DNA from 3 places in the Anoxybacillus sp. UARK-01 genome. Region 1 is predicted to be linked to each of the others. Evidence: riboswitches for the same ligand, from Rfam matches in the RefSeq annotation. Region 1 holds a riboswitch; each other region holds the start of a gene.

Evidence for each region. A riboswitch is a leader RNA that binds a small molecule or an ion and turns the genes downstream of it on or off. The one in region 1 is predicted to bind thiamine pyrophosphate.
Region 2: another riboswitch for thiamine pyrophosphate. It lies ahead of thiC (phosphomethylpyrimidine synthase ThiC); the one in region 1 lies ahead of tenA (thiaminase II).
Region 3: another riboswitch for thiamine pyrophosphate. It lies ahead of thiM (hydroxyethylthiazole kinase); the one in region 1 lies ahead of tenA (thiaminase II).

Annotation. Positions count from the first base shown of each region.
Region 1 is NZ_NASY01000031.1:61,400-66,721, reverse strand. It holds gene B6A27_RS04805 (energy-coupling factor transporter transmembrane component T family protein) at 1-454, opposite strand, end outside; gene B6A27_RS04800 (ABC transporter ATP-binding protein) at 429-1,919, opposite strand; gene B6A27_RS04795 (ECF transporter S component) at 1,932-2,519, opposite strand; gene tenA (thiaminase II) at 2,488-3,201, opposite strand; TPP riboswitch at 3,305-3,412, opposite strand; gene B6A27_RS04785 (class I SAM-dependent rRNA methyltransferase) at 3,555-4,739, shown strand; gene B6A27_RS04780 (YfiT family bacillithiol transferase) at 4,767-5,294, opposite strand.
Region 2 is NZ_NASY01000013.1:3,559-8,880, forward strand. It holds gene B6A27_RS01310 (methyl-accepting chemotaxis protein) at 1-790, shown strand, start outside; TPP riboswitch at 856-970, shown strand; gene thiC (phosphomethylpyrimidine synthase ThiC) at 1,120-2,841, shown strand; gene B6A27_RS01320 ((2Fe-2S)-binding protein) at 2,976-3,455, opposite strand; gene B6A27_RS01325 (FAD binding domain-containing protein) at 3,452-4,291, opposite strand; gene B6A27_RS01330 (xanthine dehydrogenase family protein molybdopterin-binding subunit) at 4,293-5,322, opposite strand, start outside.
Region 3 is NZ_NASY01000056.1:41,325-46,646, reverse strand. It holds gene thiE (thiamine phosphate synthase) at 244-909, opposite strand; gene thiD (bifunctional hydroxymethylpyrimidine kinase/phosphomethylpyrimidine kinase) at 919-1,731, opposite strand; gene thiM (hydroxyethylthiazole kinase) at 1,743-2,552, opposite strand; TPP riboswitch at 2,635-2,746, opposite strand; gene B6A27_RS17605 (glycosyltransferase family 2 protein) at 2,798-3,820, opposite strand; gene B6A27_RS17600 (DUF6044 family protein) at 3,834-5,322, opposite strand, start outside.

The DNA.
Region 1 (5,322 bases):
CCAAAAAGCTGTACGCATATTTGGGCTTCAGCTTTAACTGCTGCATCAGCGAATAAAACAAGTAAACAGGACGCGTGGTTAAGGAAAAAAGCAAGCCTAAAAGCGCAAATGATAAAGCGCGAAAACCGAGATGCATTCCCCTTAAAAAGCTTTCTTTCGTAACATGCACAAGTCCCCATTGAAACCAAGTCGTTGTTCCCTCCCCAAACATCGTCATGGAAGAGGCGGTCGAAACAAAAATCACGAAAAAAGGGACAAAGAAAAGCAACAAGTATTTAAGCGGATAACCAGTATAAAGGAAAAACAACAGCAAAAAGCCAAGCGAAAAATTCATTAATACATTTGGGTTATGCACGAATAACACAGCCACAAATAATGCCAGCATCACGAGCAATTTTAAGCTCGGATTCGTTCGGTGAAGCCATGTTTCACGATAGCTTATATTCCATCTCATGGCTCGCATCCTCCTTGCCTAATTCTTCATCAGCTGTCGTTTTCCTAATGATCGGTTCATCATGAACGAGCTTTCCTTCAGCAATGGTCCATCTTCTTGTGGCAAAATGCTGCACAATTTGTTCATCATGAGTGACCATCATAATCGTTGCTCCTTGCTCCCGGTATGATTCAAGCAATTCTAATAGCGCGAACGTATTTTTGGCATCTTGTCCAAAAGTCGGCTCGTCCAATAAAAACACTTTTTGGCCGCCAATGATGGAGGCCGCAACACTCAAGCGACGCTTCTGCCCCATAGACAGCTGATAGGGGTGCTGATCTCGTTGTTTTTCCAAGTGAAAGGCCGCCAACAGCTGTTCAACCTTTCTAGAAATTTCTTCTTCCGTGCGCTTTTCTAAGCGAAGAGAATAAGCCATCTCTTCCCAGACGGAATGGGTCACAAACTGAAACTCTGGGTTTTGGAAAACAAAAGCCATATGGCGAGCGATTTGTTTCGTTTTTTGCAGCTGTTTGCCATAGAGTTCATATGTGCCCTCGGTTGGAATCAACTTCATGAGCGCATGCAGCAGCGTGCTTTTGCCCGCTCCGTTTTTCCCCGTTACCGCAATCCACTCTCCTTCGCAGACACTTGCTTGGTCGATGTGAATTTTGGCTTCTTTTTTGCGATATCCTTTCATTTCTTTTAGATAAATGATTTCATGATCTGATGCAGAAGCTGGCTGTTCATTTCTCCGCTTTTTCCTATAATCCTCCCAAACTCCCGGATACCAAATTCCTTGTGAAGCAATCACAGATTTATAGGTTTGAAAGATCGAAGCCGCATCGCCGTCCGCGATCATGTCTCCGCTTTCATTAAATAAAATGATGCGGTCCACGAAATCCAGCACATGTTCAATTTTATGTTCGACGACAATCACCGTTTTATCATGAGCAATTTGTTTTACCGTCTTCCAAATTTCTGCGGTTCCCTCTTCATCAATCATCGCTGTCGGCTCATCAAGAAACAGTACATCAGGCTCAAGCGCAAGAACCGAAGCAAGCGCCAGACGTTGCTTCATTCCTCCCGATAGCTCATGAATATTTGTATGTGGCTGGATTGATAATCCAACCATTTGCAGCAATTCACAAATGCGATCATCCATTTGTTCACGGGGCACCCTGATATTTTCTAACGCAAAAGCAATTTCTTCATCCGCAAACGGCATGCAAAATTGCGAATCAGGATCTTGAAACACATATCCCCAGTTATCAGGCACCTGAATATGTTTCGCCTTCATAGGAATGTCCACTGAATGCGGAATTAATCCGCAAAGCACTTGCAACAGCGTCGATTTGCCGCATCCAGATGGACCTAACAGCAATACTTTCTCCCCTCTTGAAAAAGAAACTGACAAGTCTTTAAACAGCAAGCCTTCTTTTCCGGGGAATTTGAGCCGCAGCTGGTCAACAAAAGCTACGAGTTCCATTTTCTTCACCCTTTAACGGTCTAGCTGATCATAATCTTCTTTTGATGCGGAACGAACCATTTGCGTCACTCCAGTGGCTTCAAGTGCTTTCACTAAAGAGGAAGCAAACACGCCGGAAATTAAAATCGCGCCAACAAACCGTGCAACAAAGAACAATGTTAAATTCCATGGAGCCAGCGCTTCAATGTATCCTTTATAATAGTCCATAATTAACGAACCAATGGTTGAGCCAATCGCCGCAAGCGACACAACAAACACATCAAATCGCTTATAGCGGAACGCAGCGAAAGCAAGCTCTGCAAACAATCCTTGTACGACACCGTAAATCAATACTTCAAGTCCCCACTCAGAGCCGGTCACAAATTCGCTTGATGAAGCAGCAATTTCCGCCAAAAGGGCAATACCAGGCTTGCGAATAATTAAAAAGGCAACAGTAGCGGCAATGAACCACATTCCATAAATGAGTTGATCAAGATGGAAGCCAAACGGCTTAACAAAATAGTAGAATGGTCCCCATAGCTTATACACAATTCCAAATACAATGGAAATGACAATTGTAATTAAAATATCAGCTAATTTCAATCCCTTGGTTGTCTGCATCCTTTACTTTCTCCTTTCCTTGAATTGGCCATGTTTCTAAACGGTACGCCATTTCCCAAAATGAATATTCGTATTGGCTGCTAATGATAAAATGCTGTTCCATTCGCTTGCGATCCGCTTCCGACACGTTTTCTGCTACCGTATCTAATCGCTGAATTTGTTCTTCCACTAACTGACGGAACCATTCCGATCCATAAGCGGCAATCCATTCTTGATAAATCGGCTCCTGCGGCGTACAATGCTTTAATCTCTCACCAATTTCGTAATAAAGCCAATAGCATGGTAAAATAGCAGCAATCACATCGCCTAAATGACCTTCATACGCTGCCCTGTACAAATGAGAAGTATAGGCGTAAGCCGTCGGTGCCGGAACGAACGAAGCTTTTTCCTCCTCCGTGATTCCGAGCTGCTTTGCAAACTTCTCATGCAAAGATAGTTCCGCTTGCTGAGTATTTTGCGCATGATGCGCCATCCGCGCTGTTGTTGCCAAATCAAACGCTCGTGCAGCTCCAAGCGCTTGTACTCTAGCAAAATGGCTTAAATAATAGGAATCTTGCAAAACATAATAACGAAAGCACGCCAGGTCGAGCGCTCCCTCACCAAGCTCCTTGACGAATGGATGATGAAAGCTTGCCTCCCAAATAGCGTCTACCTTTTGACGCAATAACTGTGAAAATGACATGTCAATCCCTCCTTCATTTGGAAACATATCCATGCTTGAATCAATAAAAAACCACTTTCTTTCGCGAGCGCAAAGAAAGTGGTTTACAAACATTTATAAAGCCAGTACGCCACTTCCACTTCCCTACGCTGGCATAATCCAGATCAGGTTCTAAGGGTCTCAAAGGCACACTTTGATCTCAGCCTATCTAAAGGCCCCCCTAGTGGATGATTAGAAGCATGGATATAAAGTTATTTAAATTTATCATATCACTGTTCGTATGATTGTCAAGTCTCCCCTCCTATCATTGCTTCCTGATCGGCAATTCTGTATGATAGAGAAGGCAAATAACTTAATTTAATGGAGTGAAGAATGTGGCAAACGTTTTTTTGAAGCGAAAGCGCAAAAAGCGGCTGGAGCAAGGCCATCCTTGGATTTTTCAAAGTGAAGTAGACTACATTGAAGGTGATTTTGAACCAGGCGATTTTGTGAACGTCTATAACCATCAGCATTACTTTCTCGCAAAGGGGTATATTAATCCTCGCTCACAAATGATTGTGCGCGTCTTAACTCACCATGCAGACGAAGAATTGAACGAAACATTTTTCATGGAAAGGATTCGTCAAGCATGGGCATATCGGGAACGAATGATTCCAGGTGTCCGTTCTTGTCGCGCCATTTATGGTGAAGCCGATTTTTTGCCGGGGCTTATTGTCGATAAATACGAAGATGTACTTGTTGTGCAAATTCTTTCCCTTGGAATGGAAAAGCGAAAAGACTGGATTTTAAAAGGCTTGCTTGAAGTATTTCAACCAAAAGCGATTTATTTGCGCAATGATGTATATGTCCGCGAACTGGAAGGGCTTGAGCAAGAAAAAGGATTTTGGTACGGCACATGCGATACAGAAGTGATCATTGAAGAAAACGGGGTAAAATACATCGTTGATATTGAAAACGGGCAAAAAACAGGGTTTTTCTTTGACCAACGGCAAAACCGCGCCGCCATTCGCCCGCTCATCGACACGGATACAACCGTTTTGGATTGTTTCACCCATACAGGCTCGTTTATGCTCAATGCTTGTTTATACGGAGCAAAGCATGTCACCGCTGTCGATATTTCCGATCACGCGATTGAGACAGCGAAACGAAACGCAGCACTAAACGGTTTTACGAACGTTGATTTCGTTGTCGCCAATGCGTTCGATTATTTGCGAGAGGCCGTGCACGAAGGAAAGCAGTGGGATGTCGTGATTGTTGATCCCCCGGCATTCGCCAAATCGGCTCACTCTGTTCCAAAGGCCTTGGGCGGATATAAGGACATTAACTTAAACGGTTTAAAATTAGTAAAGGATGGGGGATTTTTTGTTACAGCCAGCTGCTCCTACCATGTCCATGCTGATATGTTTCAAGCGATGGTGGAAGAAGCTGCATTTGATGCAAAAAAAATTTTGCGCCAAGTCCATTGGAGCGGAGCCGGCTATGATCATCCGAAGCTGCTTGCTGCCGATGAAGGCGATTATTTAAAATTTGCCATCTACGAAGTGCATTCACGCAAATGACGGACATCAAGCACGATGTCCGTCATTTCACCATCCTTTTTTCTGGCGCAATTGCTGAATATGTGCAGTATGATGCTTCCCATGCCAAGCATACATAGCCACAAATGTATATAAATCGATTTCCATTTTGGTCCCTTCATGATAGAACGTTTTTTGAAAATCTTCTGTTGCCAACGATTCAAGCAGCTGTGTCCAACGTCCATGAACTCCTTCAAGCAAACGCAAAGAAAGCTCGACTGACACCGAACGGGCATCGACCGTTTCGGCCCAAGCATTTTCATCAAATGGTTTAATGGAAGGAGCCGCTTCGGTAATCGTCCATTTTGTGCGCAAAAACGCATTCATGCTGGCATCCGCCATATGGTGGACCACTTGCGCTACCGTCCAGCCCCCCTCACGATAAGGTGTGTTCAACTGCTCCTCATTGAATCCACTGACAGCTTCACGCATCGCTGTTGGCAATTGACGAATATCAGCGATCCATTCCTTTATCTTCTCTTCTTGAAACAAAGCTGGCTTTTCAAATTTTCCAATCGGATAGCGAATATCATTCATTTCTTCATCCCTCCCACTTAACCATTCG
Region 2 (5,322 bases), on a different contig from region 1:
ACAAGCCAAGATGACAAAAGAAACGTCTTATTCCATGAATGAAATTTCCAGTTCCTTACTGCAAGTCGCTGCGAATACAGAACAGGTGACTACGAATGCAGGCGAAATGTTGATGAAAGCGGCAGCAGGAAAACAATCGATTGAAAAAATGGAAGAGCAAATGCGTTTTATTCATGAGCATGTCCAATTGCTCGGTCAAATCATTAAAGGATTAGGAGAACGTTCTACTGAAATCGGCCAAATCACGCAAGTCATCACAGGGATTTCTTCACAAACCAACTTGCTCGCATTAAATGCGGCAATCGAGGCAGCGCGGGCGGGAGAGCAAGGGAAGGGATTTGCCGTTGTCGCTGATGAAGTGAGAAAGCTGGCGGAGCAATCGGCACAATCCGCCCAGCAAATTACAAAATTAATTGATGACATTCAACAAGAAACCGATAAAGCCATTGGGTCAATGGATGTTGTTGCCGATGAAGTTTCTCAAGGGCTTCATGTCGTTCAAACAGCCGGACTTTCTTTTGAACAAATCCGGCAATCTATTAACGGGGTCAATGAACAAATTGAAGGAGTTTCAGTCGTGATTCGCCAAATGACGCAAAGCGCCCAGAACGTTGCTTCAGCCATTGAACATATGGCAGAAATCGTGGAGCAATCGTCAGCGGGCTCTAGCCATATTTCAGCAGCGACCCAAGAACAGATGGCTTCTATGGAAGAAATCGCTTCTTCTGCTTCTGCGCTGAATGAAATGGCTGGAGAAATGCAGAATCTATTAGGGAAATTTCGGGTATAGGAAAACATAAGAAAAATGTTTACATAAATGAATAAATATGCTAAACTTTCCCTAAAAGTAAATAATGGATCTACTAGGGGAGTCCAATAGCTTGGACTGAGAGAAGAACGCGCGAAAGTTCTTTGACCCTTTGAACCTGATCTGGGTTATGCCAGCGTAGGGAAGTAGATAGTGGGAGTATGGATTGTTGCATATACTTTGCGCTATTTGTTGATTCCATCGGGTTCTCTTTTTGGAGAACCCGATTTTTGCTTTTTCCCCACCGTCTTTTTTTCGTACGTTTTGGTGTAGCCCTTAGATCGAATGAAACAAAAAGGAGGAAGGGTTGCATGCAAAACGTTTTATCTTCTATGCCGTTTCCAGCCAGTAAAAAAGTGTATGTAGAAGGATCGTGTCCTGATATTCGCGTTCCTATGCGTGAAATTACGCTAAGCCCAACCAAGACGGAAGCCGGAGAGTCTAAAAACGATCCGATCTGTGTATATGACACAAGCGGACCGTATACCGACACGGAATTTCAAGCGGATATTTACCGCGGGCTTCCTGAACTGCGCAAGCGTTGGATTTTAGAAAGAGACGATGTCGAGGAATATGAAGGACGGCCCGTGCGTCCAGAGGACAACGGTCTCTCAAAAGGAAAGGAATCGAACGTCTATCTTCCCTTTAAGCGGACGCCGCTACGTGCCAAAAATGGCAAGGCAGTCACACAAATGCATTATGCGAAACGCGGGATCATTACTCCGGAGATGGAATTTGTCGCTATTCGGGAGCAGATGGATCCGGAGCTGGTCCGTCAAGAGATCGCGGCCGGGCGGGCGATTATCCCAGCCAACATCAACCATCCGGAAAGTGAACCAATGATTATTGGGAGACGTTTTCATGTCAAAATTAACGCTAATATCGGCAATTCAGCCGTCACTTCATCAATTGATGAAGAAGTGGAGAAAATGCTCTGGGCTGTCCGCTGGGGAGCAGATACGATCATGGATTTATCAACAGGAAAGCAGATTCATACGACGAGAGAGTTTATTATTCGCAATTCCCCTGTTCCAGTTGGGACGGTTCCGATCTATCAAGCGTTGGAAAAGGTGAATGGAATAGTTGAAGATTTATCGTGGGAAGTTTATCGCGATACACTGATTGAGCAGGCTGAACAAGGAGTTGACTATTTTACGATTCACGCTGGGGTATTGCTTCGTTATATACCGTTGACCATTGGAAGAACAACAGGAATTGTGTCGCGCGGTGGCTCGATTATGGCGCAATGGTGTTTGGCCCATCATCAGGAAAATTTCTTATACACTCATTTTGAGGAAATTTGCGAAATTTTAAAGTCCTATGATATCGCCATATCGTTAGGAGACGGTTTGCGGCCTGGATCGATTGCCGATGCGAATGATGAAGCGCAATTTGCAGAATTAGAGACGCTTGGCGAGCTCACTCAAATAGCATGGAAGCATGATGTCCAAGTGATGATTGAAGGGCCTGGGCATGTGCCGATGGATAAAATCAAAGAAAATGTCGACAGGCAGATGGAGATTTGCCATGGTGCGCCATTTTATACGCTTGGTCCGCTGACGACGGATATCGCCCCGGGATATGACCATATTACATCAGCGATCGGTGCGGCAATGATCGGCTGGTATGGAACCGCGATGCTTTGTTATGTGACGCCGAAAGAGCATTTAGGATTGCCGAATAAGGAGGATGTGCGCCAAGGAGTGATTGCTTATAAAATTGCGGCGCATGCTGCTGACTTAGCGAAAGGGCATCCAGGGGCGCAAATGCGGGATGATGCGCTGTCGAAAGCGCGCTTTGAGTTTCGTTGGAACGACCAATTCCATCTCTCGCTGGACCCGGAACGGGCTAGGGAACATCACGATGAGACACTCCCGGCGGAAGGGGCGAAGGTGGCTCATTTTTGTTCCATGTGCGGTCCCAAATTTTGTTCGATGAAAATTTCCCATGATTTGCAAAAAAGCATAAAAGAGGACGGGATGAAGCGAAAAGCGAAGGAGTTTGTTGAAACCGGTTCGAGACTTTATCAATGATCAAGCTCAATAGGGACATGGATTTGTCTTGCTGACGGATCACGGGGTGCGTATGAAGCAAATAAGAAAGAGCATCTGGTTCATTCGCAGAAAAGCCTTTCCCGGCCAATATGGCGGGAAAGGCTAAAAAGTAATCAGTCTTTGCTTGCTTGCTTTTCTGCGAGCACAGATTTGACCGCTTGCTCGATTTCAAAGTAGCTGGTGCAACGGCAAACATTGGATTCAAGCCATTTTTCAATGATTGGGTCCGAGGCGTTCGGCGTACTTTCAACAAGAGCATGGGCGTTCATAATAAAACCGGACGTGCAATATCCGCATTGAAAGGCGAAATGTTCGACAAATGCTTGTTGGATAGGGGTATCGCGCAATCCCTCAATGGTTGTAACGGATTTTCCAATGGCTTCAATGGCTAGTATCATGCACGATTTAATCGGAGTTTTAGCCATCAATACGGTGCATGCACCGCAATCACCGTTTAAACAACCCGGCTTGGCTCCTGTCAAACCAAGGTGATTGCGAAGAACAAAAAGAAGCGTATCCGCTTGTCTGGCTATGACGGAGTATTTCTCTCCATTGACAGTAAGCGGTATTTCACATTTGGATGATGAATTCATCTTTCGGACTCCTCCAGTTCAGTAAGAATGTCCCAAAGTGTATTTTTTAACACAAATAAACGATATTCCGTTGAACCTTCGATATCATCTAAAATCGGCTCGGGCAATTGCTGTAACGCATAGTCGATTCGTGCGTCGATCGGAAGATGGCGGGCATTTAACATCTCTTCTACTTTTGGCGAACGAAATGGAAATGGACAGACGCCGCTAAAAGCAGTGCGGAGTTCATTTCCTTTTTTTAAAGCGGAAACGGTGACGAGCGGGTAGCCAACCTTGCCCTGTTTTCGGCGTTTCATATGGACATGGGGCATCGTTAAATATGCCGCATTCATTTTGACTTGCACAAGAAACTCCCCAGGCTGCAGTTGGATGCTTTGCTGGAAGACTTCATGAATCGGTCTTTGCTGAACCCCCGATTTTCCAGCAATCACAATATCACTGTCTACAAGTAAAAGAGGCAGTACGGTTTCACGGTAAAAAATTTGGCCGCAAATGTTGCCTCCAAGCGTAATCTGATTGCGCGCCGTGCGATCTGCAATTTCACTTGCCGCCTTGGCTAATAGCGGAAATGCGTTTGTTTCCTCAATAGCGGTAAGAGTAAGAGCGGTGCCGAGTACTAATTGATTTTGTGAAATGTCAAATGACTGGCATTCTGGAATGTGCTTGATATCAATAACGGCATCTGCAAATACAAGATTTAGGCGCGAGAGGGTAATGATTTCTGTTCCTCCGCTATAATAGATGGGCGTTTTTCCTTGACGCTGAAGCGATGCAAATAACTGAACGGCCTCTTCGATTGATGATGGACGATGGTATGTGAAATCAAATGAAACCATATTATTTCCCCTTTTGCGCTCGCCAAATTTGTTCAGGGAACAGCGGCAATTTGTTAAGAGGAACGCCAGCAGCGATTGATAAGGCATTGGCCAGTGCTGCAGGAATGCCGATGAGACCGTGCTCTCCAGCGCCTCGTGCTCCATAAGGCGCATCTATTTGAGGTGTTTTGATAAAATCGGCTATATATTCTGGATGCTCGCCAAAGCGGATTGGCTGATAGGTCCGTATCTGTGGATTTAATACGCGCTCATATCGGTCAAATAAAAAGGTTTCGCGGCTGGCAAAGCTCAGCCCCATGCTCATTGCCCCGATGATCTGTCCGATCGCTGCTTTCCAATTGAGCACTTCCCCGATATCAACGACCGATACGGCTTTAAGAATTTGATAGGTGCAATCGCGTTTATCGAATTCAATTTCTACTGCATGGGCACATACCGTCCACTCTGGGCCGGGCTTCCCTGCTCCTGTTTCCTTATCAAGAGGAGTTAAATGACGCAACGTGTAATTGCCGCGTCCAATAATTTGTCCGCCAATCGCGTTTCCGTTCGGATATTTATAGCCATAAGCAATATCTTTGATCGGAATAAAAATAGCAGGATCATCGCGTACAAATACTTTGCCGTAGCCGACTTCTAAATCTTCGATGGGGGAGCGGAGCACACAAGCAGCGATCGCTTTTAACTGCCGAATGGCATCTTCGGCTGCATTTAACACAGCTCGCCCCCCCATAAATGTGCCGCGACTGGCGACTGTTTTCCAATGCTCTGGTGTGCTTTGCGTGTCGATATCCATTTTTACGTGAATATCATCAATGTCCATTTTTAGCTTTTCAGCAAGAATTTGGGCAAGAACCGTTTTAGAGCCTGTGCCGATTTCGACAACGCCGGACATGAGATTAACGCTTCCATCAGGGTTGAAAGTTACAATCGCACCGGAGCTGGCCTCGGTGTCAATCGTGGATGTTTTCCAGGAGCAGCTTACACCCTTGGCGCGAACAGTGCGGGCATTTAGTTCGATTCGCTGCCATTGA
Region 3 (5,322 bases), on a different contig from region 1:
TGCACAGACAAGGGAACGTTGAAGCTTTTACGTAACGGACGGTGTTCCTTGTCACAATCCCCTATCTTCAGTTTTTCCAAGAACCACTTACAAGTATAGAATAGCACATAGATTCTTGTGATTCCACTGCTTTAGCCAATGCCAACCGACATTTCTCTCTCTAACTCATGAAGCGATGCCCGTCATGTTCCTTGAGGCGATAGTCTTCTGTCGGAATATGGAGTAGTCCAATGATCGACATCCTTATTCGTTCAGTGCTTCAGAAACCGCTCTTGCCAGCCATTCCGCACTTTTTTTAGGAGAAGGAGCTAAACTGATCGCGCTAATGACAGACACCCCGTCTGCTCCAGCGGCAATAACCTTCTTTGCGTTGTTCGCGGTAATTCCGCCAATGCCCACGATCGGTATCGACAGGCCATGCTCACGCATAAGACGAAGAACGGCCGTTCCTTGTGCCTCTTTTGCATCTTCTTTTGTGCTGGTTGGAAAAATAGGACCGACTCCAAGATAGTCAGCGCCTTGCTCAATGGCGCGTTTCGCTTCTGCCAAATTATGAGCTGAAACGCCGAGAATTTTATTTCCTATTTTTTTTCGTACGACATCTGCCCGTTCATCGTCTTGTCCAATATGGACCCCATCAGCATCAAGCTCTAATGCTAGCTCCACATCATCATTCACAATAAACGGAATATGGTGCTTCCGGCAAAGCGCTTGCAACTCTTTGGCTAATGCGTACTGCTCCTTTTTCAAAAGAGCCCCTTTGCCCTTTTCGCGAAATTGAAACATCGTAATTCCGCCTTCAATCGCTTCTGCCAGCACCTCTAACGGACTTCGTTCACAATTGTTGCTTCCCATAATAAAATAAACACGTAATTGCTCTTTCAGACTATCCATTGAAGTTTGCGCCATTTTTATCACCTATGACATCCATTTTTGCCGATACGCCCAATGGTTGGTTGGGCCATGCCCATTGCCGATCTCCAGTTCGTTTTCAATCGCGGCTTGAATAAATGCTTTCGCTGTTTCGATCGCTTCATGGACGCTGCGCCCCTTAGCAAGCTCCGCTGTTACTGCCGCGGCAAACGTGCAGCCTGTTCCATGCGTATGTCTCGTTTCAATTCGGGCGCCCTTGAAATAGGAAAATTCACGGCCATCATATAGCAAATCAACCGCTGCATTTTCAACATCATCGTGGCCTCCTTTAATGACCACGTACGTGACTCCGATTTTGTGAAGCTGTTTTGCCGCTTCTTGGCGTTCCTCTAATGTGCGGATCTTCATCCCCGTCAATACTTCTGCCTCTGGAATGTTAGGAGTGGCTACCATCGCCAGCGGCAACAAATGTGTTTTTAACGCTGACACCGCTGCTTCCTGTAAAAGTGGTGCCCCGCCTTTAGCGATCATAACCGGGTCAACGACAAGCCGACGCCAGCCAAATTGCTTCACCTTTTTCGCTACGGCTTGGATGATATCTTCATTAAACAACATGCCCGTTTTGACGGCGTCTGCTCCTAAGTCCGTACCAATGGATTCAATCTGCTGCTCAACGGCTTCTACAGAAAGCGGATACACTCCCTGCACGCCAAGCGTATTTTGCGCCGTTACCGCCGTTAATGCAGACATTCCAAAGACGCGTAACTCTTGAAATGTTTTTAAATCCGCCTGAATGCCGGCTCCACCTCCACTGTCTGACCCAGCAATCGTTAATGCTTTATAAACTTGATTCACCATGTCTCTCCCCTTCATTCAACTTTGGTAAAGGATCCATATTGACTAATGGCCTCCGCGCCAACTTTGGCCAACTGATTTAAAAAGGCGATTTGAAAGCTTCCAGGCCCATACTCTGCCGCTTCATCAGCAGCTAGTTGCGCCGCCACGCCATAGCTGACAAGCGCCGCTGTTGCCGCTGCTGCATAGTCCTTTTCAACAGCCGCAAACGCTCCGATTACAGATGTGACAAGGCAGCCTGTCCCAGTGACTTTTGTTAACAGCGAATGACCGTTATGAACCACATAAACCGTCGCTCCGTCTGTGACAACATCGTCCTTTCCGGTAATAGCGACTGTCATTTTTAACTGCTGTGCTGCTTTTTTCGCTAGTGCCACCACATCGCCGCTTCCTTCGGCGGCATCCACTCCTTTAATCTCCCACCGCTCGCCGATAACATTCGCGATTTCTGCTGCATTGCCGCGGATGACGGCAATATTTAATTGACGGACTATTTTTCGGGCGGTTTCCGTGCGATATGGCGTCGCTCCCGCTCCAACCGGATCGAAAATCACAGGAACTCCCTGTTCATTTGCTGCCTTGCCGGCAATCAGCATCGCTTCAATTTCCTGTTCATTTAGCGTGCCGATATTTAAAACAAGCGCTCCGGCAATTCGCGCCATATCCGCTACTTCTTGCTTGGCATAGGCCATCACTGGTGAAGCGCCAAGCGCAAGCAGACCATTTGCTGTAAAATTGGTCACAACTACATTTGTGATGTTATGCACAAGTGGATTAGCCTTGCGCACTTGATCGAGCACTTCTGCCACATGTTGCAAATTCATCTTTTCCATCCTCTCCCTTATTCGTTTGTCCAGCTGGATTTGCAAATAAAAATGCACTTTGCGCGTAAGCAAAGTGCATCTATATCGCCTCTATCACTTTCCCTACGCTGGCATTACCCAACAGGTTCAAACGGTCAACGGCGGATGATAGCCGTACTCTCAGCCTGATTCCACAGACTCCCGTATCCTTTTCACTGTTTACAAGCACAGTCTACCCCTTCTTACCCGAGAATGCAAGCAAAAAATTATGTGCTCCCTCCCGGCAATGATTCCGTTCTTCTTGGCTCTTCATGAAACGAGGAAGATCGCGGCAATGGCAAATTAAATAAATCTAAGTCCACAATATAACGAGGGCGCCGTTTCGTTTCTTTATAAATCTTTCCGATGTATTCACCGATTAGCCCAAAAGCAATCAGCTGCAATCCTCCAAGCAGCCAAATCGATGTAATCAACGATGTCCATCCCGTTTGTGTGTGACCGGTCCATTTTAAAAACAGGAAGTAAGCACCAAATAACAGGCTGACAAAAAAAGAAACCAACCCGATCATGGAAATAAAACGAATAGGTGTCACACTAAATGACGTAATACCGTCAAGAGCAAAGGAAATCATTTTTTTTAGCGGATATTTTGTTTCACCGGCAAGTCGTTCCTTTCGATCATAATAAACAACAGTTGAACGGAATCCAAGCAATGGAACAATTCCTCGCAAAAATAAATTGGCTTCTTCAAATCGTTCCAGCTCTTCAACCGCACGCCTGCTCATCAAGCGGTAATCGGCATGATTATATATAAGGTGAACGCCCATCGCCTTCATCATTCTATAAAATCCCTGTGCTGTATGACGCTTGAAAAACGTATCTGTATCGCGGCGGTTGCGAACCCCGTATACAATCTCATACCCTTCATGAAATTTTTGTACAAACTGGCGGATGACCGACACATCATCCTGTAGATCGGCGTCAATGGAAATGATACAATCTGAGCGAGTTTTTGCGGAAAACAAACCAGCTAATAACGCATTTTGATGGCCGGCATTATGGGCAAGCTTGACCCCTTTGACCTCCGGATAATGCAAACTCGCTTTGTAAATGATCGTCCATGTTGCATCTCGGCTTCCATCATCGACAAATAGTAAAGCACTACGTTCGGAAATAAGCCGCTCCCTGACAAGCTGCTCGCGCAGTTCGCGCAGCTGCCGAATCGTTTCCGGAAGCACTTCTTCTTCGTTGTAGCAAGGTACAACAATCGTTAATACAGGTTCGCTCATGATGCTCTCCTCCCTATGATGCTACTTTGTATAAATAAATCGTCCATGCGGATTCCTTGGAATGAAACACTTTCTCAAGCCGCAGCTGATTTTGGGCTGCGTTTTCGATCGGAAGCGCCGAAAAAATATAACGACCGCCCATCTTGCGGAATACATCGGTATTCAGCTCTAAATGTTGAATTTTCTTCTTTGAATTCTTTTTAAACATGTAGTGCTTGCCAAGCTCATCGACAAATAAATAGCAGCGGCCGCCCCACTTATCGAAATACTTGCGCAGCGTCTGGTTTTTGGCTAGCTCAGGAGCAATGATTTGCCGAAATTGATGTTTATATTCGAGCGGATAAAAATTGTTGTACGTATCCAGCGTATAAAAGCCGTTATATTGAGCAATGGCCGGATGAATGCCGATGCTGGCAACGCGGTATGTATCAACGGGCCGCGCGATATAACGTTTAATTTCCGCGAATTGTTTTTCAGCGTAGAACTGGCGAAACGACGGCTTATTTTGATACATAATTTCTTCGTTAAATATAGCTAAAATAAAAAGCTGCAGCGCAAGCGCCAGCCACACAACATTTTTCCATGCTTTAGCATGCTGCCATATGATTCGCAATGAAAGAGCAAACAATACGTAAATCACCATAGGTCGCAAGAAGTGATAGCGGGCAAAATTAAACTTATTAAGAAGATCAAACCGTTCTGTAAGTGGCAGCCACCCTCGATAAAACCAAAACGCATACCACAGCGAAAGGGCAAAGTTAAGCACATGAAGAAATAAAAACAGCCTTTCTTGCCGCCATTGCTTTCTTTTTCCCACAAAATACAAGGCGAAAAGCGTGATTGGTAAAATCACGAGTCCGTGCACGGTCATGACATGCGTATGACCAAGAATATAATTTTTAAATGTCAAACGAACCGCACGCCAAAAAGAAAGATCAGCATGAAAATATTCATCGCGGCTTGTTGGCTCTTCGGAAAATAGAAGTGAATGAACAAGCCGATAATCAACGGCTAAATATAACACAGTCATATAGATGATGGCGGCCAAAAAGCGCAGATTCCATCTTTTATACCTCACTGCATCCACAAGCCACCAAATGCCCAGAGCACTGAGGAAAAAGAAGAAACCAAGTACAAGACCAGAGTAAAACGGCAATAGTGTAAGCACGAGATAATCCACCCACGACCGCCTGCCAGCGCGAATATTAAAAAACGCCCAAAGTGCCAGCGGCATACCAAGCGTGCTTAACATTCCGGACGGCCAAAATGGTGTTAATGCAAAAGCAAGTGCTACACCAATGCGAATCCATGCCCATTCTTTCTCTCTCATAACATGCGTTTTCAGCAATAAGTACATTCCTATAAAAGCAAATACCCTTGTAATCAGCTGGCTGAGTCCATAAGCATAAATCGATGGAAATAACGCATGGAGCCATACGATTCCGCTAAATTCTGTCCCAAAGGCATTTCGCGGCAGACCGTTAATGATTTGCGGAATGACC